4 regions of the Kitasatospora sp. NPDC058063 genome follow, and region 3 is predicted to be linked to each of the others. Evidence: riboswitches for the same ligand, from Rfam matches in the RefSeq annotation. Region 3 holds a riboswitch; each other region holds the start of a gene.
What was found. A riboswitch is a leader RNA that binds a small molecule or an ion and turns the genes downstream of it on or off. The one in region 3 is predicted to bind cyclic di-AMP.
Positions count from the first base shown of each region.

Region 1 (5,231 bases), on a different contig from region 3:
CGTAGATCGCGACGTGGTAGACGCCGGAGTCCTTGCCGTTGTTGGACCAGAACAGCAGGTCGCCCGGCTGGAGGCTGTCCAGCGAGACGTGGGTGCTGGCGGCGGCCTGGTCGGCGGCGATGCGCGGGACGGAGACGCCCGCGGCGCGCAGCGCGGCCTGGGTCAGGCCGGAGCAGTCCCAGCCACCGTTGCCGGTGCCGCCGTAGACGTACGCCTGACCGACCTTCGACTCGGCGAAGGAGACCGCGGCGGCCATGCTGCCGGTGGCGGCCGGAGTCTGGGTCTGGGCCGGAGCCTGGGTCTGCGGAGCGGGCTTGGCGGCCGGCTTGGTGGACGGCTTGGCGGCCGGGGTCTGGGCCTGCGTGGTCGGCTGGGCGTTCACGGCACCGCCGTTCGCGGACTGGCCGGACTTCTGCGAGCGGTCGAACCAGGTGAAGTCCGAGCCGGACTTGCCGGTGGCGGACTGGCCGGCCTGGGCCTGGCCGTTGCCGCCGAAGGACAGCTGCTGGCCCGGGTAGATGCTGTCCGGACCCTCGGTCAGGGTGCCGCGGTTGAGCTCGTACAGCCGCTGCCAGCCGCCCTGCACCTTGTGCTGGTCGGCGATCGCGGACAGCCAGTCGCCCTCGACCACGGTGTAGTCGCCGTTCTGGGCCTGCTGCTGGCGCTTCTGGACCCAGTCGCTCCGGTTTCCGGAGGCGGCGGAGTCGGTGCCGGCCTGCGTGCCGTCCTGGGCGGGCGCGGCGGGCTTGGCGGCCGGGGCCTGGGTCTGCGGAGCGGGCTTGGCGGCCGGGGCGGCCGGCTTGGCGCTCTGGGCGGGCTGCGCGGGCTTGGCGGCGGTCGAGCCGGCGGTGGAGCCCGCCGAGGTGTCGACGGCGGCCGCGGCGCCGCCCTTGGTGAGGCCGGCCTGGACCGAGCACACGGGCCAGGCGCCGGGGCCCTGCGAGGCGAGGACCTTCTCGGCGACGGCGATCTGCTGGTCCTTGGTGGCCAGGTCGGCGCGCGCCGCGAAGGCGCTGCCGCCGAAGGCGGACCAGGTGCTGGAGGTGAACTGGAGGCCGCCGTAGAAGCCGTTGCCCGTGTTGATGCTCCAGTTGCCGCCGCTCTCGCACTGGGCGACCTTGTCCCAGGTGGCGACGGTGGCGGCGGAGGCGGTGCCGGAGGCGATGCAGGGGACGGTGAGGCCGACGCCCGCGACGCCCAGGGCGGCGATCACGCGACGGGTGCGGCTGGACAGACGAGTGCCGTTGGTGGGCAGCATGAAGACGCGGTCCTCTCCCACGCCTGCGAGGTGAGCTGTCGGATTCGGGCTGGAGTTGCCCGGCCGCGCTGTGGGCGCGGCTTCACCCCTAGCCCTGGACCGTTCCGGAGATCGGTCCGGGGCGACTTACCTGTGGGTCCCCCGCTCCTGCCGTGGTGCGATTTCGCGCTGCCAGGACATCCGACGGCAGGACTCGGCGTCGCGGATGAACCGGGTTCGTGTGGTCACGAACGGGGAGCACGTTAATCAGACTTAAGTTCAAACTGCAAACGGCTGTGATGCGCATCACGGTTTAGTGGGAACTGCCAAAATTGCCGCTCTTCATGATCGTAAATGATCGTTTTCAGGCAACCCTGTTGCGGAAGCCCACAACTGGCAGCGCTTCAGAAGTGGTGTGACGGTGCGTCGAATCGCGGGCCGGAGCGCCCCGGCGGATGCTGTGGCGGCAGTGATGCGAGCGCCCGCGACCGCGTTTCCTATTTCCTTTCAAATAGGCCAGAACGGACATTCCACTTCATTGCCGTCCGACTTCCGCGGGACGGCCGTGGGCGGGCGGAGCAAAACCGAAGGGCCCGGAACGCATGCCGTTCCGGGCCCTTCGGTGCGCGCGAACCGGCGCGCGGCGTCGACTACCGCCCTGCGGGCTCCTGGGAGGCCGCGTGAGCGCCGCGGACGCCCTCCAGGGCCCCCTCGGCCTCGGCGGCGGCCGCGGCCGCCGCCTCGGCCCGTGCCAGGTCCTCCGGGGACGGCGCGGGCAGCGCCGCCAGGTAGGTGGAGGCGATCAGCTGGCCGACCGACGGGTACGAGCCCAGCGGCGCGGCCGACGGGCAGCCGGTCTCCTCGGCGGCGGTGGCGAGCAGTTCGGAGTCCGCCTCCGGGCCGATCACCAGCGGGGCCAGCGCCGGGCGCTGCGAGCCGGTGTCCCTGAGGTGGTTGACGGCCGCGGCCACCGAGCCGGGCACGTCGAGCGCGGCGGCGACGACCGGCACGGCCAGTCGGGCGGCCAGCAGCACGCCGGTGATACCGGCCGCCGCGGCCGCGTCCTCGCCGCCGACGGTGGTCAGCACCACGCCGTCCGCGGCGGTCGCGATGGCGAACAGCCGGGCGCGGTCGGCCCGGGCCAGCCCGGCCTCGGACAGCCGGACGTGCACGGCCTCGGCCAGCAGCGGGTGCGGGCCCAGCGGGTCGGTGACGGGCGCGCCGTACTCGGCGGCGAGCGCGTGAAGCTCGGTCAGGAAGGTGTGCGGGCCGGGCACCAGCGGCACCAGGACGGGCGTGGGCAGCCCGGCCTCGGCCGCCATGGCCAGCAGCTCGGCCACGGTGCGGTCCTCGCCGCCCGCGCCCTCGCCGCCGTTGCCGGGCAGGTAGCCGACCGCGGTCCGGACGCCGTTCTGCTCGGTGCGGACGATCGAGAGCAACTCCTCGACGACCGAGCGGGACTCGGGCCCGGCGGTCGCGGGCACGGCGAGCACCAGGGCCGGGGCGCCGGCCGGGATCTCGGGGCGCTCGGGACGACGGTGGCGCCCCCGCGCACGGGAGCCTGGAGTACGGACGGGCAGTGGCGCGCCCGGGATGGCTGCGGTGCTCATGCCGGAGATCGTAGGACATCTGCCCGTCCGGCTTGCAGTCGGCTGCCGCGTGGGTTTCACGCGGCAGCGGTCCGGAGCCCGGTGCGTCTCCGGCGCCGGTCCGGGCGCTTTGCCTACAATCCGGACATTCCGCTCCCAATCCCCGCGCGACCGCCGGTGGTTGCCTCGACGTGACCCGAGGGGGCCGACGTTGCACCTGGGGCGCGTGAGATGTCTCACAGCATGAGGATGGTTTGACGGAGGGTCACGGGGGTGCGACTCCCGGCATTCGAAGATCAACATTCAGCGGGGAGGCGCTCACGGCCGGTTATCGCGCGCCCGACGATTCATCGGCTATGTCCGTTTACGTACCGTCAGGAGAAGGGTCCGTGAAGAGTTCGCGGCTGCGGGCAAAAGGCCACGTGCACCTGCAACGTCCCGTGCTGATGCACGTGCACTGCAGCTATCATCGCGTCAAGTGAGGCGTTGTGCCGGACCGGTACGGGGCCGGTCCGTTCGTTTCGACGGTGCCGGGGGCGCCGCGCTGGACGACAACTCCGGAAGCTCTTCGGGAGATTTCTATGCACGACTCGCAGGACACGCACGGCTCGTACGACACCTACAACGGGATGGCCGCCGCCGATCTCCAGGGGGTGGTCTGGCAGAAGAGCCGGCACAGCAACTCCCAGGGCAACTGCGTCGAGTTCGCGGCCCTGCCCGGCGGCGATGTGGCGATGCGCAACTCGCGGTTCCCGGACGGCCCGGCCCTCATCTACACCCGGGCCGAGATCGCCGCCCTGCTGCTGGGGGCCAAGGACGGGGAGTTCGACCACCTGGCGGTCTGACCGACCGCCGTGCTCCATCATCGGGGGGCCGTCGTGGGTGCCGACACCACGACGGCCTTTGTCTTTGTCTCCTCCGGGGACCTCCTCGCCGGCGGTCTCCGCCCCGGAGGCGTCCGCACCGGACCGGAAGTCCTCGGCGGTGCCGGGTGGAAGGGCCCGGGGTGTGGTCCTCCCGGGACTTCCGTCGACCGGCCGTGCGCCGCCCGGCGCAGGGTCCGCCCTGGGCGCGCGGCCCGCTCGGGTCGGGGGGCCCGTTCGGGGCGCACGGCCCGTCCTAGGCCGAGCGCCGATGCCGTCCGCCGATCTCGACGGGGCCGTCGAGCGGTGAGCGGCCGCCGAGTCCGGGGTGCCCGTCCAGCGGGGAGCCGACGATCGTCTCCGCCTCGAACATCGCCCAGACCACCTTGCCGCTGCCCAGCGGGTGCCAGCCCCAGGAGCGACTGAACGACTCCACCAGGTGCAGCCCGCGGCCGGATTCGGCGACGAAGTCGGCCTCCCGTGCGATCGGGCCGATGCTGCTCGGATCGCTCACCGCGCAGACCACCTGGGGTGCGCGGTGCACCAGGCTTATTCGGATCGGGAGCCGGCCCTCCGGGGTCGGCTGTATGGGAAAGTCGTACTCGCCCTGGGTGCCGCCCGACGGGTCGGGCCGTGCGCCGATCGCATGCCGGAGCGCGTTGGTCACGAGTTCCGAGGCCACCAGCGCGACGTCGTCGAACAGCTCCGTCAGGCCCCAGTGCTGGAGCGTGCTCCGAGCGAAGTCGCGCGCGGTTCTGACGGCTTCGAAGCGAGGAGCGAGCGTACAGGTGACCACAAGGGGGTCAACCGCCAAAGCCGTACCGGTGCTCATGAAGAGCTCCTCCCATAAGGGGGCGGACACGGCTGGACCCGCCGGGGTCATGCCGGTCACCTCCGACTCGCTCGGCCGCTCGGCCGCCCCCTCGACCAGGCGCACGCGCACTCGAACGCCCGATGACGCGGGGGACGTCGTCGGGTCGGTGCACGGAGTCGCGCGTGGGGTCGACACGGAGCCCGCGGGATTGCCAGGGATGTGCAGGTGCACGTGCACCATGGTGGTGTGCGCTCACTGCAGATGCAAGAGTCGATTCACGTGCAGTCGCACTATTGGCATATGCAAGCGCCGGATGCACGTGCATCCTGGTGTGTGGAGTGCGGAACTGATAGGAACATCCGTCAGTATCGGCACCGTGAGCGCTCAACTGATGGCAGACTGTGCGCTGTTTGCCCTAGGTGGAGGTTTCGACCGCATGACCACAGTTCAGCCGGGCGGCGGCTCGATGGTCCGCCGGATCCTCCTCGGCTCGCAGCTGCGCCGCCTGCGTGAGGCGCGCGGCATCACCCGCGAGGACGCGGGCTACGCGATCCGGGCCTCCGAGTCCAAGATCAGCCGCATGGAACTCGGCCGCGTCAGCTTCAAGGAGCGCGACGTCGCCGACCTGCTCAGTCTGTACGGCGTGGACGACGGCATCGAGCGGGAAGCCCTGCTCGGCCTCGTCCGCGAGGCCAACAAGTCCGGCTGGTGGCACAGCTTCAACGACG
Region 1 covers NZ_JBHVSD010000002.1:646,043-651,273, forward strand. Annotated here, with positions in the region: gene ACFVUY_RS06520 (transglycosylase family protein) at 1-1,279, opposite strand, end outside; cyclic di-AMP (ydaO/yuaA leader) riboswitch at 1,266-1,436, opposite strand; gene ACFVUY_RS06525 (hypothetical protein) at 1,888-2,847, opposite strand; gene ACFVUY_RS06530 (DUF397 domain-containing protein) at 3,408-3,671, shown strand; gene ACFVUY_RS06535 (ATP-binding protein) at 3,946-4,521, opposite strand; gene ACFVUY_RS06540 (helix-turn-helix domain-containing protein) at 4,940-5,231, shown strand, end outside.
Region 1: another riboswitch for cyclic di-AMP. It lies ahead of ACFVUY_RS06520 (transglycosylase family protein); the one in region 3 lies ahead of ACFVUY_RS31420 (transglycosylase family protein).

Region 2 (5,231 bases), on a different contig from region 3:
TGGCGTCAAACCTATTTTCCGGAATCTCATCCCATCAGGTGAGTCCGTTGGAAGAAGGAGCAGGACCCTTGGCCTCCCACCGCCGTCCCAAGCAGCCGAGCCGCGCGCGGATCTCCGTGCTCACCGCTGCTGCTGCGACCGCGGTCGCCCTCTCCGCCCAGGTGGCCGCGCACGCCGCGCCGCAGCCGAACAAAACGGACGTCAAGGCGCAGATCGACCAGCTCCAGGAGGAGCAGGAGCAGGCGGCGGAGAAGTACAACGGCGCCAAGGAGCGGGCCGACCAGCTGCGCAAGCAGGCCGACCAGCTGCAGGACCAGGTGGCCCGCAGTCAGGAGCAGATGACCCAGCTCCAGGGCGGTCTCGCCGAGGTGGCGGGCGAGCAGTACCGCACCGGCGGCATCGACCCGTCCGTCCAGCTGATGCTCACCTCCGACCCGTCCGGCTACCTGGAGAAGGCCTCCACCGTCCAGCAGGCCAGCAGCAGCCAGGCCGAGGCGCTCAAGGGGCTGCTGGACCAGCAGCGCCGGCTGGACCAGGAGAAGGTCGAGGCCTCCGCCGTGCTCGCCTCGCTGGACACCACCACCAAGGACCTGAACCAGGCCAAGGCGGACGTCAACACCAAGCTGAAGGCCGCCCAGGACCTGCTGAACTCGCTGAGCGCCACCGACCGCGCCGCGCTGAAGGCCCAGCAGGCGCAGGACGACCGCGCCTCGCGCGGCAGCGACCGGGTCGACCTCAGCAGCCTGCCGCCGGCCAGCGGCTACGCGGCCGTGGCGATGGCCAAGGCGATGGGCAAGCAGGGCTCGCCGTACGTGTGGGGCGCCACCGGCTCGACCACCTTCGACTGCTCGGGCCTGATGGTCTGGGCGTACGGGCAGGCGGGCGTCTCGCTGCCGCGCACCTCGCAGGAGCAGGGCCACTACGGCACCCGGGTGCCGTCGCTGGACCAGGCCCAGCCGGGCGACCTGGTGATCTACGGCAACGACATGCACCACGTCGGGATGTACATCGGCAACGGCATGGTGGTCCACGCGCCGCACACCGGTGACGTGGTGAAGGTGATGAAGGCCGACGCGATGTCGATCAACACCATCCGCCGGGTCTGACGGCCCGACACGCCCGCGGGGCCGTTCCGGGGCCTGTGAAAAGCGCCACCCCTCGTGCGGGGGGTGGCGTTCGGCTTTCCGCGCCTTCGCGGCCACATGCTGAGAACTGATCAGCCTTCTGTGTGCCGGTGGTCACCATCGGTCATTTTCACAGCAGAACTTGGGAAATCTTTGGTCTTTTTTCTGACAAGGATTTGAACCGATCACGGTTCAGTTACTAGGGTCGTGCTCTGAACCACCGCACTGTCGATCGCCCAGCCAGGGTGGCGGCGGTGGTTACCGTCGAGTTCGTGAGGCAGCGGGGCAGGTCGAAGCGACTGCCCGACAGGGGAGCCCAGTGTTTTGGGGGCGCTGCGGAGCGGAGCCGGGGAACCACGTTCCTCCGGGGTGAATCGACGCCAGGTCGGCCGATGGAACGGCCGTGAGGCGTCGTAGGGCATGCTTCCGGCCCGAACCCGTCAGCTCACCCGGTAGGCGGACGTAGGAAGAAGGAGTCCGCCTTCGTGGCGTCCCATCGTCGTCCCAAGCCCGCAGGCCGCGCCCGGGTCTCGATTCTGACCGGTGTCGCCGCGGCAGCCGTCGTCCTCTCCGCGCAAGGTGCCCACGCCGACCCGCAGCCGACCAAGGAACAGGTCAAGGGGCAGGTCGACCAGCTCAACGAGCAGGCCGAGATCGCGACCGAGAACTACAACGCGGCCCAGGCCAAGCAGCAGGAGCTGGAGAAGCAGGTCTCCGGCATGCAGGACCAGGTGGCCCGTCAGCAGGCCCAGGTCACCGAGCTCCAGGGCGGCCTGGCCGAGATCGCCGGCGAGCAGTACCGCAACGGGGGCATATCCCCGACCGTCCAGCTGATGTTCTCCTCCAGCCCGGACACCTTCCTCAGCCAGGCCGACGCGCTGAACCAGGCCGGCAGCACCCAGAAGGGTCAGCTGAAGGAGCTCCAGGAGCAGCAGCGCAAGCTCGACCAGGACCGCAACGAGGCCCAGGGCAAGCTCGCCGAGCTGGAGTCGACCACCCAGCAGCTGAAGACCTCCAAGGAGGAGGTCCAGGGCAAGCTGAAGGCGGCCCAGGACCTGCTCAACACGCTGACCGAGCAGGAGCGCCAGGCGCTGCGCCAGGCCGAGGAGAAGGCCGCGGCCGACGCCAAGGCCAAGGCCGACGCCGCCCAGGCCCAGCAGCAGCAGGCCGACCGCGCCTCCCGCGACAACAGCCGCGGCGACCTCGCGGCCGGCTCGAGCGCCTCGACCGGCTCGACCGCCTCCTCCCCGGTGAAGGTGGCCCCGGGCAGCTCGCGCGGTGCCGCCGCGCTGTCGGCCGCCGCCTCCAAGATCGGCAGCCCGTACGTCTGGGGCGCCACCGGCCCGGGCTCCTTCGACTGCTCCGGCCTGATGGTCTGGGCGTTCAACCAGGCGGGCGTGTCGCTGCCGCGCACCTCGCAGGCGCAGGCCTCGGCCGGCACCCGGATCGGCTCGGACATCTCCCAGGCCCAGCCCGGCGACCTGCTGATCTTCTACACCGACGCCCACCACGTCGGCATCTACGCGGGCAACGGCCAGGTGCTGCACGCGCCCAAGCCGGGCGCGTCGGTGCGCTACGAGGCCGTCACCAACATGCCGCTGGCCTCCATCGTGCGGGTCTGATCACCGCTCGAACGCTTCCAGGCCCGGCCTCCCCCAGGGGAGGCCGGGCCTGCGGTTTTTCCTGCGGCTTTTCCCGAGGGTCGGTCAAATGTCCGACAACAGCCTGAATATTCGGGTTGGCAGGGGTTTGGACTCGCTTGCCCTGACTCGCTAACGTCTGCCACCGGACTCCCGCTCGACGGCCGCCCGTCCCGGTGCGGCGGCGGGAGCCGCGCCGCAGGATTGGAGCCGCTGCCGCCATGCCCGTGCACCGCCGTTCCCAACTGCTCGCCCGGGCGCTGGTGCTGACCGCGGCCGCCGCCACCGCCCTGGGTGTGGCCGCCGGAGGCAGCGCCCAGGCCGCCCCCGGCAGCCCCGACCCGGGTGACCGCCAGGACGTCAAGACGCAGGTGGAACAGCTGTACGACGAGGCCGAGCAGGCGTCCGAGAAGGCCAACGCGGCGCAGGAGGCCCAGCGGCGGCTCCAGGGCGAGACCACGATCCTCCAGGGCGAGATCGCCGTGGCCCAGGACCAGCTCAACGGGCTGCGGGGCGACCTCGCGACGGTGGCCGGGGCCGAGTATCGCGGCGGCGGGATGACCCAGACCGCCCAGCTCATCCTCTCGCCCGACCCGGAGGGCTACCTCTCCCGCGCCCGCGCCCTGGGCCAGGCCGCCGCGCGCCAGCAGGAGACCCTGCACGAGCTGGTCGCCCGGCAGCGCCGGCTCGACCAGCGCCGGACCGAGGCGGCCGGCAAGCTCGACGAGCTGGACCGGACCCGCCGCTCGCTCGCCGACAGCAAGCAGCAGATCCAGCAGCGGCTGGCCAGGGCGCAGAAGCTGCTGAACGGTCTGGGCGCCGCCGAGCGGGCCCGGCTGACGGTCCAGGACGCCCGGGACGCCGAGCAGCGCGCCACCCGGGGCACCGACCGGCTGGACCTCGGCACCGCCCCGCCCGCCTCCGAGCGCGGGGCCGCCGCGCTGGCCGCCGCGGTGCGGATGATCGGCTCCCCGTACGTCTACGGGGCCACCGGCCCGCACGCGTTCGACTGCTCCGGTCTGATGTACTACAGCTGGCGGCAGGCCGGAGTGACCCTGCCGCGCACCTCGCAGGCCCAGGCGTACGCCGGGCAGCGGGTCAGCCTGTCCGAAGCGCGACCGGGAGACCTGGTGATCTTCTACCGGGACATGCACCACGTCGGCATGTACGCCGGCGGCGGCGTGATCGTGCACGCCCCCCGCCCGGGCGCCAAGGTCCGCTACGAGAGCGTCACCGCCATGCCGGTCTCCGGGGTGGTCCGGCTCTGAACGCCCCGCCGTCCGGCCCCGCCGACCCCACTGGCCCCGCCGGTATATCCGGCTCCCGCCCCCGCCGGACGCTGTCCCGGCGGGGCGCGCTGCTGCTCGCGGCCGGTGGGCTGGCCCAGCTGTCGCTGCCTCCGGCCGCCCCGGCGGCGCCCCCGGCCCGCTCGGCGGACCGGCACGCCGAGGTGGCCGCCGCGCTGGCGGAACGGGCGCGCTCGGCGCCGCCGTGGGCCGGGCTGCCGGTGGCCGGGGCGGGGTACCGCAACCTGGTGCTCGCCGCCTCCGGCGGGCCGGAGCGGCTGACCGCCGCCGCCGAACTGGCGGTGCGGATCGCCGGGTACGACGAGTACCCGGTGGTGTACCCGCGCCGGATCGAGCTGCTCCGGGCCGGCGACGGCTGGCGGGTCGAGCGCGAGGAGAGCGCGGACGGCCCGCCCGCGCCGTGGGACTTCGGGCCGCTCCGGTCGGCTCCGGGAGCGAACTGCCTGGTGGTCGGGCCGGCCGCCGGGCCCGACCCGGCCGAGCTGGCCGCGGTGGGGGACCGGGCGGTGCCCGCCGTCACCGAGGTCTGGGGCGGCGCCTGGCCGCAGCGGCTGCTGCTGGAGCGGCCCGCCACCGAGGAGCAGTTCGCCCGGCTGCTGGAGGGCGACCCGGACGGCTGGACGGGCATGGCGGCGGTCACCGTGGCCGCCCCCGGCGCACCGTGGCACACCCCGGCGGACCGGGTGCTGGTCAACCCGGAGGTGTACGGCCGGCTCAGCGATTTCGGCCGCCAGGTGGTGATCACCCACGAGGCCACCCACGTCGCGACCAGGGCCGACACCCGGGCCTGGACCCCGCTGTGGCTCTCCGAGGGCGTCGCCGACTGGACGGCGTACCGCGACTCGGGCCGCAGTCCGCAGCAGGTCGCCCCCGAGCTGGCCCGGGACGTCGCCGCCGGGAGGACGCCCACCGCGCTGCCCGCCGACCGGGACTTCGCCGCCGGGGCCACCGGCATCGCCCAGGCCTACGAGCAGTCCTGGCTGGCCTGCGAGCTGATCGGCCGCACCCACGGGCCGCAGCGGCTGGTCGCCTTCTACCGTGCGATCGGCGCGGCCGACGGGCAGGGCGAGGACCGGGAGCGCCGCACCGACCGGCTGATGCGCCGCGAGCTGGGCGTCGGGCTGGAGGAGTTCACCCGGCAGTGGCTGGCGCGGATGGCG
Region 2 covers NZ_JBHVSD010000006.1:59,756-64,986, reverse strand. Annotated here, with positions in the region: gene ACFVUY_RS11995 (NlpC/P60 family protein) at 69-1,106, shown strand; cyclic di-AMP (ydaO/yuaA leader) riboswitch at 1,446-1,599, shown strand; gene ACFVUY_RS11990 (NlpC/P60 family protein) at 1,610-2,746, shown strand; gene ACFVUY_RS11985 (NlpC/P60 family protein) at 2,986-4,032, shown strand; gene ACFVUY_RS11980 (hypothetical protein) at 4,215-5,231, shown strand, end outside.
Region 2: another riboswitch for cyclic di-AMP. It lies ahead of ACFVUY_RS11990 (NlpC/P60 family protein); the one in region 3 lies ahead of ACFVUY_RS31420 (transglycosylase family protein).

Region 3 (5,231 bases):
GCCTTCTCGATGGCCTCGACGATGAGGTCCAGGGCCTCGCGGTTGGAGTCCAGGTTCGGGGCGAAACCGCCCTCGTCGCCCAGACCGGTGGACAGGCCGCGCTCCTTCAGCACGCCCTTGAGCGTGTGGTAGACCTCGACGCCCCAGCGGACGGCCTCGGAGAAGGACTCCGCGCCGATCGGGGCGATCATGAACTCCTGGATGTCGACGTTGGAGTCCGCGTGCGACCCGCCGTTGAGGATGTTCATCATCGGGACCGGCAGGACGTGCGCGTTCGGGCCGCCCAGGTAGCGGAACAGCGGCAGGTCGCTGGCCTCGGAGGCGGCGTGCGCGACGGCCAGCGAGACGCCCAGGATGGCGTTGGCGCCGAGCGAGGACTTGTCCGGGGTGGCGTCCAGGTCCAGCATGGCCTGGTCGATCAGGCGCTGCTCGGTGGCGTCGTAGCCGACCAGCTCCGGGCCGATCTGCTCGATGACGGCCAGGACGGCCTTCTCGACGCCCTTGCCGAAGTAGCGGTTCTTGTCACCGTCACGCAGCTCCAGCGCCTCGAAGGCACCGGTGGAAGCACCCGACGGGACAGCGGCACGACCCGTGCTGCCGTCGTCGAGGCCGACCTCGACCTCGACCGTGGGGTTGCCGCGGGAGTCGAGGATCTCACGGGCTACGACGACATCGATGGACGGCACGAGGCATCTCCTTGCGGAAGCAGGGTCCGGTCTGACGGTGGGTGCTGTCAGCAGGACGATTGCGGAGTCGTTACGACCAGAGCCTAACCGCCCGGGCTCCCGGGGCCACGTCCGCCTCGGTCCCGTCTCAGCGTGTGGCCCCACTACCCACCGGTAGTTCACCTGCTTGTCCCAGCTTGTCCCACCGGAGCGGGCGAATGCGGACGAAGGGGACCGGTAGGACCGGTCCCCTTCGGACGGTGGGCCGGGGCGGCATCGGCGCCGGGTGCGGCGGGCGGGCCGGCGTCGAGCGGGCCGGCGTCGAGCGGGCCGGCTCAGCCGAGGTGCAGCACCTGGCCGGGCATGATCAGGTTCGGGTCGCCGCCGACCGTGCCGTGGTTCTGCTCGTACAGCGCGTGCCAGCCGCCGGACACGCCCTGGGCGGCGGCGATGGTCGACAGGGTGTCACCGGCGCGGACGGTGTAGTCGTGGCCGGCGGTCTGCGGGGCCGACTGCGCGGCCTGCGGGGCGTACTGCGGCTGGGCGGCGGCCTGGCCGGCGTACTGCTGGTAGACGCTCTGGTGGCTGGTCCAGTACCAGGCGCCGTTGCTCTGGTACCAGTACACCTTGGCGTCGGCGTCCCAGCCGGCCTTGCCGGAGAAGCCCGGGGTCTGCGGCTGCGCCTGCTGCTGCGGGGCGGCCTGCTGGACCGGCTGCGCGGCGGGCTTCTGGGCCTGCTTCTGGGCGGCGGGCTGCTGCGCGACCGGCTTCTCGGCCGGCTTGGCGGCGGGCTTCGGGGTCTGCTGCTTGGGGGCGGACTGCGGCTTGGCGTCCGAGGAGGTGTCGACCGCGGCCGGGGCGCCGCCCTTGGTCAGACCGGCCTTCTGGGAGCAGACCGGCCAGGCGCCCGGGCCCTGCGAGGCCAGCACCTTCTCGGCGACCGAGATCTGCTGGGCCTTGCTGGCCTGGTTGGCCTGCGGCGCGTAGGCGGTACCGCCGTACGCCTTCCAGGTGCTGGAGGTGAACTGGAGGCCGCCGTAGAAGCCGTTGCCGGTGTTGATGCTCCAGTTGCCACCGGCCTCGCACTGGGCGACGGCGTCCCAGGTGGAGGCGGGGGCGGCGGAGGCGCCGGTGGCGGTGAGGAGCGGCATCGCGAGTCCGACGCCGGCCACACCGGCGACGGCGATGGCCTTCTCGGCCTGGGTGCGACGACGGTGACGGCCAGTTCCAACGAACAGCATGAAGAGGTCCCTCTCCGCACGCCTGCGAGGTGAGCTGTCGGGTTCGGACCGGGAGGTGGCCCGGCCGCCGTATGCGGAAACGATTCCGCTCGGGCGGCTTCACCCCAAGCCGTGGGGAGACGGCAACAAACCTGGTTCCCCCGCCCCTGCCCAGGGTTCTGGTCGGTTTCCCGTGACGCGGCGGGCAGGACTCGGCGTTCCGCGTACGAGGTCCGCAGCTGCGAACTCCAGGGAGAGTAGACAGATCATCAGACCAATCACAAGCTCATATCGTCGATATCACACAATAATTACGGCGTGTGTTCGATCGCCTACCAACGGCGGTGTTATGTCCGGATTGATGGGTGTTCACACCCCCGTCGGCAGGTGGTTCACGACGTCCCGTCAGTGCGATCTCAGCACGTCGGAGGCGTGGCGGGAGTGTTCGGAGAGGCCTGCGGAGAGGCCTGCGAAGGAGCGTGCGAAGGGGTCTGCGGAGAGGCGTGCGGGGAGCGGCTCTCCGGACTGAATTCCACCGGCAGTTCGCGCAGCCCACGCATGATCAGACCACCGCGCCACCGCAGGTCGTCCGCGTTTTCCGCGAGCCGGAGATCGGGCAGCCGGGAAAGCAGCGTGGTCAGCGCGGCACGGCCCTCCAAGCGGGCGAGCGGAGCGCCGATGCAGTAGTGGATGCCGTGCCCGAAGCCCAGGTGGGGGTTGTCCGTCCGGGCCAGGTCCAGGGTGTTCTCGGCCGCGAACCGGGCCGGGTCGCGGTCCGCCGCGGCGAGCACCACCAGCACCGGGTCACCGACCGGGATGTCCACCCCGCCGATGGCCAGCGGACGGGTCGCGAACCGCCAGGTCGCCATCTCCACCGGCCCGTCGTAGCGCAGGAGTTCCTCGATCCCGGTCTCCAGCAGCGCGCTCTCCCCGCGGGCCACCGACTCCTGCAGCAACCGGCGCTGCTCCGGATTGCGCAGCAGGGCGTACGTGCCGTTGCCGATCAGGTTCACGGTGGTCTCGAAACCCGCGAACAGGAGGATGAAGGCCATCGCCGCGGCCTCGTTCTCGGTCAGGTGCTCACCGTGGTCACTGGCCCGGATCAGACCCGAGATCAGGTCGTCCCCGAGGTCCGCGCGCTTGCGGTGGATCAGCTCCAGCAGGTACGCCCGCATCCGCTTCACCGCCCGCCCCACGCCGCCGCGCTGGCCGCCGCCGTGACCCGGCTTCGTGTGGCGCACCATCATCCCGGCCCAGTCCCGGAAGTCGTCCTGGTCCTCGGCCGGCACGCCCAGCAGGTCGCAGATCGCGTAGATGGGGAGCGGGAAGGCGAACTCGTGGATCAGGTCCGCCGAACCGCGCTGCGCGAAGCCGTCGATCAGCCGGTCGGTGAGCTGCTGCACCCGCGGCTCGAACTCGGCCACCCGGCGCGGGGTGAACGCCTTCGACACCAGCCTGCGCAGCCGGGTGTGGTCCGGCGGGTCGATGTTCAGCAGGTGGGTCATCAGGTCCGCCTGCCGCTCCCCCGGGATGCCCACCCGGCCGGTGCGGTGCGCCTGCTCGCTGTGGTGCGCCGGGTTCTTCGACAGCCGGCTGTCCGCGAGCGCCTGCCGGGCGTCCGCGTACCGGGTCACCAGCCAGGCCTCCACCCCGCTCGGCAGCGTGGTGCGGTGCACCGGGGCGTGCTCGCGCAGCCAGGCGTAGGCGGGGTACGGGTCGGAGGCGAACTCCCAGGTGAACAGCTGCGGGGCGGTGGCGTCGGACGGCGTGGCGGCGGGCCGGGCGGAGTCGGGCTGAGCTGGCATGGACCGACCGTATCCGGTGCGACGGGCACGCCCCGCCCCGGCGGGCCGCCGCTCCTCCCGCCGACGGTCCGCGGCCGTCCTGCCGATGCTCCGCGGACGGCCCATGGACGGTTCATGGACGGCTCGTTGACTGTCCGCGGACGGTCAATGGACAGCTCTTGGCCGACTCTTGGCCGCGGTGCGGGCGTGAGCCTGGTCACCTGCGGGGTAATCCCTGTTGCGGAGGGTCAGGACGTGCCTACGATCCTCCGCAGTACGCGTGGGCGCCGGTGCGGTGTCGTCCACAGGGAGGAGCAGGCCATGCGGGTCAGCGGGTCAGTCGTCGTCATCGCGGTCCTCGACGGCGGTTCGGGCGCGGGACTCGCCCGCCGGTTCGCCGCGGCCGGCGCCTCCGGAATGCTCATCGCCGACCAGTACGTCGGCATCGCCGAGGACCTCGCCGCCGAACTCGACCGGCCGGGCTGCCCCGTCGTCGGCGTCTGCGGCGACATCCGCCGCCCCAGCGACGTCGCCGCCCTCGTCGACACCGCCGAGAAGCACCTCGGACCGATCGACCTGTTCGCCGTGGCCGGCCCGGACGGCGAGCGGATCATCTCGCTGGCCGAACTGCCCGACCACCTCGACCTGGAGCGGCTCGCCGAACTCGTCGTCCTCGTCGGCGAGGCCATCGGCGAACTCGTCCCGCCGCAGCGGTGCCCGGAGCACACCGCCACGGCGGCCTGAGCGCCTACTTCCCGTCGGACTCTCCGGCCGGGTCCCCGTCGGGCTCTCCGCCGGGCTCTCCGGCCGGCTTGAGGCCTTCGGCCGCGCGCACCGCGTCCCGGTAACCGCGCGCGGCCGACCGCAGCGCCGCGTCCACGTCCACCCCGGCGTCGTGCGCCCGCTGCGCCACCGCGAGCAGCAGCCGGCCCGCCGAGTCGGCGGTCAGCTCGACCGGCAGCTCGTACGACTCGTCCGGCACCCCCGTGAAGCCCGCCCGGCGCACCCGGGACACCAGCTTCGCCGCGTACGCCATCGCGGGCAGCCCGGCCGGCACACCGTCCAGCACCGACTCGCGGTCCGCCTTCTCGGCCGCCTTCAGCTGCTCCCAGTTCGCCTCCACCTCGGCGGCGCCGCCGGCCTCGACGTCCCCGAACACGTGCGGGTGCCGGTACATCAGCTTCTCGACAATGTCCCCGGCCACGTCGTCGACGGTGAACGGCTCGGTCGGGTGCTCCTCGGCGATCCGGGAGTGGAAGAACACCTGCAGCAGGACGTCGCCCAACTCCTCGCGCAGCGCCTCCCGGTCCCCCTCCTCGATCGCCTCGACCAGCTCGTACGCCTCCTCGACCAGGTACTTCACCAGGCTCTCGTGCGTCTGCTCGGCGTCCCAGGGGCAGCCGCCCGGGGAACGCAGCCGGTCCATCACCGTCACCAGGTCCAGCAGCCGCGACCCCGGCAGGTCGTACGAGCCGGGCAGCACCTCGATCTCCGGCACCTCGCCGGCGTGCTCCACCGCCAGCCTCGCCAGCGCGTCGGTCAGCCCCGGATCCCCGTCCGGA
Region 3 covers NZ_JBHVSD010000022.1:47,637-52,867, forward strand. Annotated here, with positions in the region: gene eno (phosphopyruvate hydratase) at 1-686, opposite strand, end outside; gene ACFVUY_RS31420 (transglycosylase family protein) at 1,001-1,906, opposite strand; cyclic di-AMP (ydaO/yuaA leader) riboswitch at 1,912-2,080, opposite strand; gene ACFVUY_RS31425 (cytochrome P450) at 2,302-3,690, opposite strand; gene ACFVUY_RS31430 (SDR family NAD(P)-dependent oxidoreductase) at 3,991-4,413, shown strand; gene ACFVUY_RS31435 (MazG family protein) at 4,418-5,231, opposite strand, start outside.

Region 4 (5,231 bases), on a different contig from region 3:
CGAAGAACAGGCCGAGCCCGGCCGCCGCCGCGCCCGAACTCCCCACCCCCCTCAGCGCGTTCAGCGGGTTCACGGCCTCGACCACGATCCCGTCCGGCCCGCCGCCGGAGAACAGCACCGCGAACGAGACCGCCCCCAGCACCCCGATCTCCAGCACCAGCGCGACTCCGAGCACCTTGGCCGTCAGGTGCAGGTCGAACCAGGCCGTCACCCCGATCACCGTCGCCCCGAACAGCGCGTGCCAGCCCCAGCCCAGGTCCACCCCCAGCTGCGAACGGACCAGTCCTCGCAGCGAGTACGCGAAGAAGCCGAGGGCCGAGGCCTCGGTGACGACGTACGCCAGCACCGCGAGCAGCCCCGAGGCCATCCCGACCACCCGGCCCAGCCCGTGCGAGACGTAGCCGTAGAACGCGCCGGCCGCGGTGATGTGCCGGGCCATCGCCACGTAGCCGACCGAGAACACCGTCAGCACCACGGTCGCCACGATGTACGCGGCGGGCGCGCCGGCGCCGTTGCCCTGCCCGACGATGATCGGCAGGTTGCCCGTCATCGCGGTGATCGGGGCCGCGGTGGCGAGTGCCATGAACACCACGCCGACCAGGCCGACCGAGTCCGCCTTCAGCCGGTCGACGCCGCCCGTCCCCGGCCGCTCCCGCCCGGCCCTCTCCCCCGCCACGTCCCCGCTCCGGACCGCCATCCGGCCTCCTCGCCTCCCGGACCCGCCCGACCGCCGGACCGGCCGGACGCTGACCGTCCGACAGCATGGCGCGCCGGAGCGGCCCCGCGAGCGGGCCGACGGCCCGCCGGAGCGGTCGGGTTGACGCCGCGTTCGACCGGTCGAACGGCGCCCCGGAACCGCCGGACGGGCGGGGCACGACCGGGCACGACCGGGCGGGTCCGGAACGGCAGCGGCCGGCCCGGCCGTACGAGGAGGTCCTCGTGCGGCCGGGCCGGCCTGGGCGTGTCCCGCGCCCATGTCCGCCGTGCGGCGATCACCCGGTCGAGCGGTCACCCGACATGACCATCCCGGAGGATCGATTCGCCCCGCAGCAGCGGTGGTTCAGAAACCCTCGGGGCTCAGCGGCCCCGGGTCAGAGCGCGACGCCGTGCGCGCGCAGGTAGGCGACCGGGTTGATGTCCGAGCCGTACTCCGAGCCGTTGCGGATCTCGAAGTGCAGGTGCGGGCCGGTCACGTTGCCGGTGGCGCCGGAGAGGCCGATCTGCTGGCCGACGGTGACGGTCTGACCGATCCTCACGCCGATCGAGGAGAGGTGCGCGTACTCGGCGTAGTGGCCGTCGGCGAGCTTGATCTCGACCTCGTTGCCGTAGGCGCCGCCGTTGCCGGCCTTGACCACGACGCCGTTGGCGACGGCGCGCAGCGGGGTGCCGGTGGAGGCGACGAAGTCCTGGCCGGTGTGGTGGCCGGAGGCCCACATCGAGCCGGCCACGCCGTAGGCGGTGCCGAGCTTCGCGTTGGCCAGCGGGGCGACGAAGCCGGAGGTGGCGGCGGCGACCGGAGTGGCGGTCACGACCGGGGCCGGAGCGGCGACCTGCAGCTGGGTCTGGAGCTGGGCGGAGGGCTTGGCGGCCTCGGTCTTCACCTGGACCTGGGCCTGCGGCTTGGCGGCCTGGGTCGCCGGAGCGGCCGGCTGGGCGGGCTTCGCCGGGGCGGCCGGCTTGGCCGGGGCGGCGTCGGCGGCCGGGGCGGCGGCGTGGCCCGACAGCGCGAGCTGCTGGCCCGGGAAGATCAGGTTCGGGTTGGCGCCGACGACCGAGCGGTTCTGCTCGTACAGCGCGTGCCAGCCGCCCTCGACGTTCTTGGCGTCGGCGATCTTGGACAGGGTGTCGCCGCTGACGACGCGGTAGCTCTCCTGCGCGGCCGGGGCGGCCGGGGCAGCGGCCGGCGCGGCCGACTTGGTGTCCGTGGAGGCGGGGGCCTGCGCGGCCGGGGCGGCCGGAACGGCGTGGGCCTGGGCGCTCACCGCGGTGACGAGCGGGAGGGCGAAGGAGACACCGGTGACGGCGGTCGCGATGCCGATACGGGCGGCGCGGGGCAGGGCGATACGACGAGCCTGAGCAGGCATGGAATTTTCCTCTCCGACGCCTGCGAGGTGAGCTGTCGGGTTCGGGCTGGAGTTGCCCGGCCGCATGCGCGGCTTCACCCCTAGCCGGTCCTGGACGCCCGCGCCCTGAGGCGCGAACTCCGGTCCGGCGACTTACCTGTGGGTCCCCCGCTCCTGCCGTACAGAGTTCGTTTCGAACCACCGGGCAGCGGCAGGACTCGGCGTTCCACCCGGGGGATCCGTCCGGACTGGCCGGGCGGTCGCTGAACTAAAACCCATCCGTTCGGGTGAAGCAATGTCGATCTTTGAAAGGGCAACCATCTCCCCCGTTCCGGTGACCCTCCGCAGACCGGACCCCACGGTGCGTACACAACCCATTCACCCCCCGCCACTGATCCACGACCCTGCGCCGAGATCGGCGACGGACCGCAGCCATCCGTTCACGCACCGCCGACCGTCAACACACCCACCGGTGACCCTTGTCACGTGCGCCCCGGCAGCGCAGGATTCGCCCGTGGCCACCTCCGAGGCCGGCACCCTGCGCCTGGGCACCGCGCAGGGTCGCTGGGTACTACTGGCGACCGTGCTCGGCTCCAGCATGGCGATGCTCGACGGCACCGTGGTGAACGTCGCCCTGCCCCGGATCGGCGCCGACCTCGGCGCCTCCCTGGCGTCCCTGCAATGGACCCTGAACGCCTATCTGCTCACCCTGGCGGGCCTGATCCTGCTCGGCGGCGCGCTCGGCGACCGGTACGGGCGGCGCAAGGTCTTCCTGATCGGCGTGGTCTGGTTCGCCATCGCCTCCGCGGCCTGCGCCGCGGCGCCGAACATCCACGTGCTGATCGCCGCCCGCGCCGTCCAGGGCATCGGCGGGGCGCTGCTCACCCCCGGCTCGCTCGCCATGCTCCAGGCCGTCTTCCACCCCGACGACCGCTCGGCCGCGGTCGGGCTCTGGTCCGGCCTCGGCGGGGTGTCCGCCGCGATCGGCCCCTTCCTCGGCGGCTGGCTGGTGGACGGCCCCGGCTGGCGCTGGATCTTCCTGTTGAACCTGCCGCTCGCCGCCGCCGTGATCGCGGTGACCACCCGGTCGGTGCCGGAGACCCGGGACGAGGCCGCCACCGGCCGCTTCGACGTGCTCGGCGCCGTGCTCGCCGCCCTCGCGCTCGGCGCGATCACCTACGCGCTGACCGCGGCCGGCGAGGGCCTGTCCCCGGCGGTCTGGGTCAGCGGGGTGATCGGGGTGGTGCTCGGCGTCGCCTTCGTGGCCGTCGAACGCCGCGCGCCCGAACCGATGCTGCCGCTCGGGCTGTTCTCCTCACGGCTGTTCACCGCGGTGAACCTGGTCACCCTGTGCGTGTACGCGGCGTTCAGCGGCGTCTTCTTCCTGCTGGTGGTGCAGCTCCAGATCGTGTCCGGGTTCTCGCCGCTGGTCTCGGGCTTCGCCCTGGTGCCGATCACCGTGCTGATGCTGGCGCTGTCCGCGCGCGCCGGGCGCCTCGGCAAACGGATCGGCCCGCGCGTCCCGCTGACCGTCGGCCCCCTGCTGTGCGCCGCCGGGGTGCTGCTGATGCTGCGCATCGGCCCCGACGCCTCGTACTGGGTGGACGTGCTGCCCGCCGTCACGGTGATGGGCTGCGGGATGACGCTGCTGGTCGCGCCGCTGACGGCGACCGTGCTGGCCGCCGTCGAGGTCCGGCACGCCGGCATCGCCAGCGGGGTCAACAACGCCGCCGCCCGCGCGGCCGGCCTGCTCGCGGTGGCCGCCCTGCCGGCGCTGGCCGGGCTGAGCGGCGACGCCTACCGGGTGCCCTCCGCGGTCGACTCCGCCTTCCACACCGCGATGCTGATCTGCGCGGGCCTCCTGGTGGCCGGCGGGCTGATCGCCGCCGCGACCGTACGCGGCAATGTGCTCGCCCCCGAGGAGCAGCCGGTGGCCGAGCCGAACTGCGACTGGCCGTGCGGACCGACCGCCCCGCCGCTCGACCCCGGCCACGTCCCCACGACGCGCGAGGGCCCCGCCACCGGTCCGGCGGCAGGGCCCTCGACTCTGAACTGACCGAACGTCAGAGGATGTCGGCCGGCGCGTACTTGGCGGCCTCCGGGTAGGCGGCCGCGACGGCCTCCACCTGGCGGACGACCTCGGCGACCTGGGCACCGGCCGCGCCGGTGAAGGACAGCCGGTCGGCCAGCAGCGCGTCCAGCGCGGCCCGGTCCAGCGGGATCCGCTCGTCGGCGGCCAGCCGGTCCAGCAGCTCGTTCTCCCGGGCGCCCGCGCGCATCGCCAGCGCGGAGGCGACGGCGTGCTCCTTGATGACCTCGTGCCCGGTCTCCCGGCCGACGCCCGCGCGCACCGCGCCCATCAGCACCTTCGTGGTGGCGAGGAACGGCAGGTAGCGGTCCAGCTCGGCCTCGATCACGGCGGGGAAGGCGCCGAACTCGTCGAGGACGGTCAGGAAGGTCTCCAGCAGGCCGTCGAAGGCGAAGAACGCGTCCGGCAGCGCGACCCGGCGCACCACCGAGCAGGAGACGTCGCCCTCGTTCCACTGGTCGCCGGCCAGCTCGCCGGTCATCGAGGCGTAGCCGCGCAGGATGACGGCCAGGCCGTTGACGCGCTCGCAGGAGCGGGTGTTCATCTTGTGCGGCATCGCGGAGGAGCCGACCTGGCCCTCCTTGAAGCCCTCCGTGACCAGCTCGTGGCCGGCCATCAGGCGGATGGTCTTGGCCAGGCTGGACGGCGCGGCGGCCAGCTGGACGAGGGCGGTGAGCACCTCGAAGTCCAGCGAGCGCGGGTAGACCTGGCCGACGCTGGTCAGCACGTTCTCGAAGCCGAGGTGCCCGGCGACCCGGCGCTCCAGCTCGGCCAGCTTGTCGGTGTCGCCGCCGAGCAGGTCCAGCATGTCCTGGGCAGTGCCGACCGGGCCCTTGATCCCGCGCAGCGGGTAGCGGGCGATCAGCTCCTCCAGGCGACGGAAGGCGACCAGCAGCTCGTCGGTGATCGACGCGAACCGCTTGCCCAGGGTGGTGGCCTGCGCGGCCACGTTGTGCGAGCGGCCGGCCATGACCAGCTCGGAGTGCTGGGCGGACAGCTTGGCCAGACGCACCAGGACGGCCACCGTGCGGTCGCGCACGTGCTCCAGGGACTGGCGGATCTGGAGCTGCTCGACGTTC
Region 4 covers NZ_JBHVSD010000003.1:37,501-42,731, reverse strand. Annotated here, with positions in the region: gene ACFVUY_RS06785 (APC family permease) at 1-697, opposite strand, end outside; gene ACFVUY_RS06780 (peptidoglycan DD-metalloendopeptidase family protein) at 1,092-2,084, opposite strand; cyclic di-AMP (ydaO/yuaA leader) riboswitch at 2,087-2,287, opposite strand; gene ACFVUY_RS06775 (MFS transporter) at 2,578-4,119, shown strand; gene purB (adenylosuccinate lyase) at 4,127-5,231, opposite strand, start outside.
Region 4: another riboswitch for cyclic di-AMP. It lies ahead of ACFVUY_RS06780 (peptidoglycan DD-metalloendopeptidase family protein); the one in region 3 lies ahead of ACFVUY_RS31420 (transglycosylase family protein).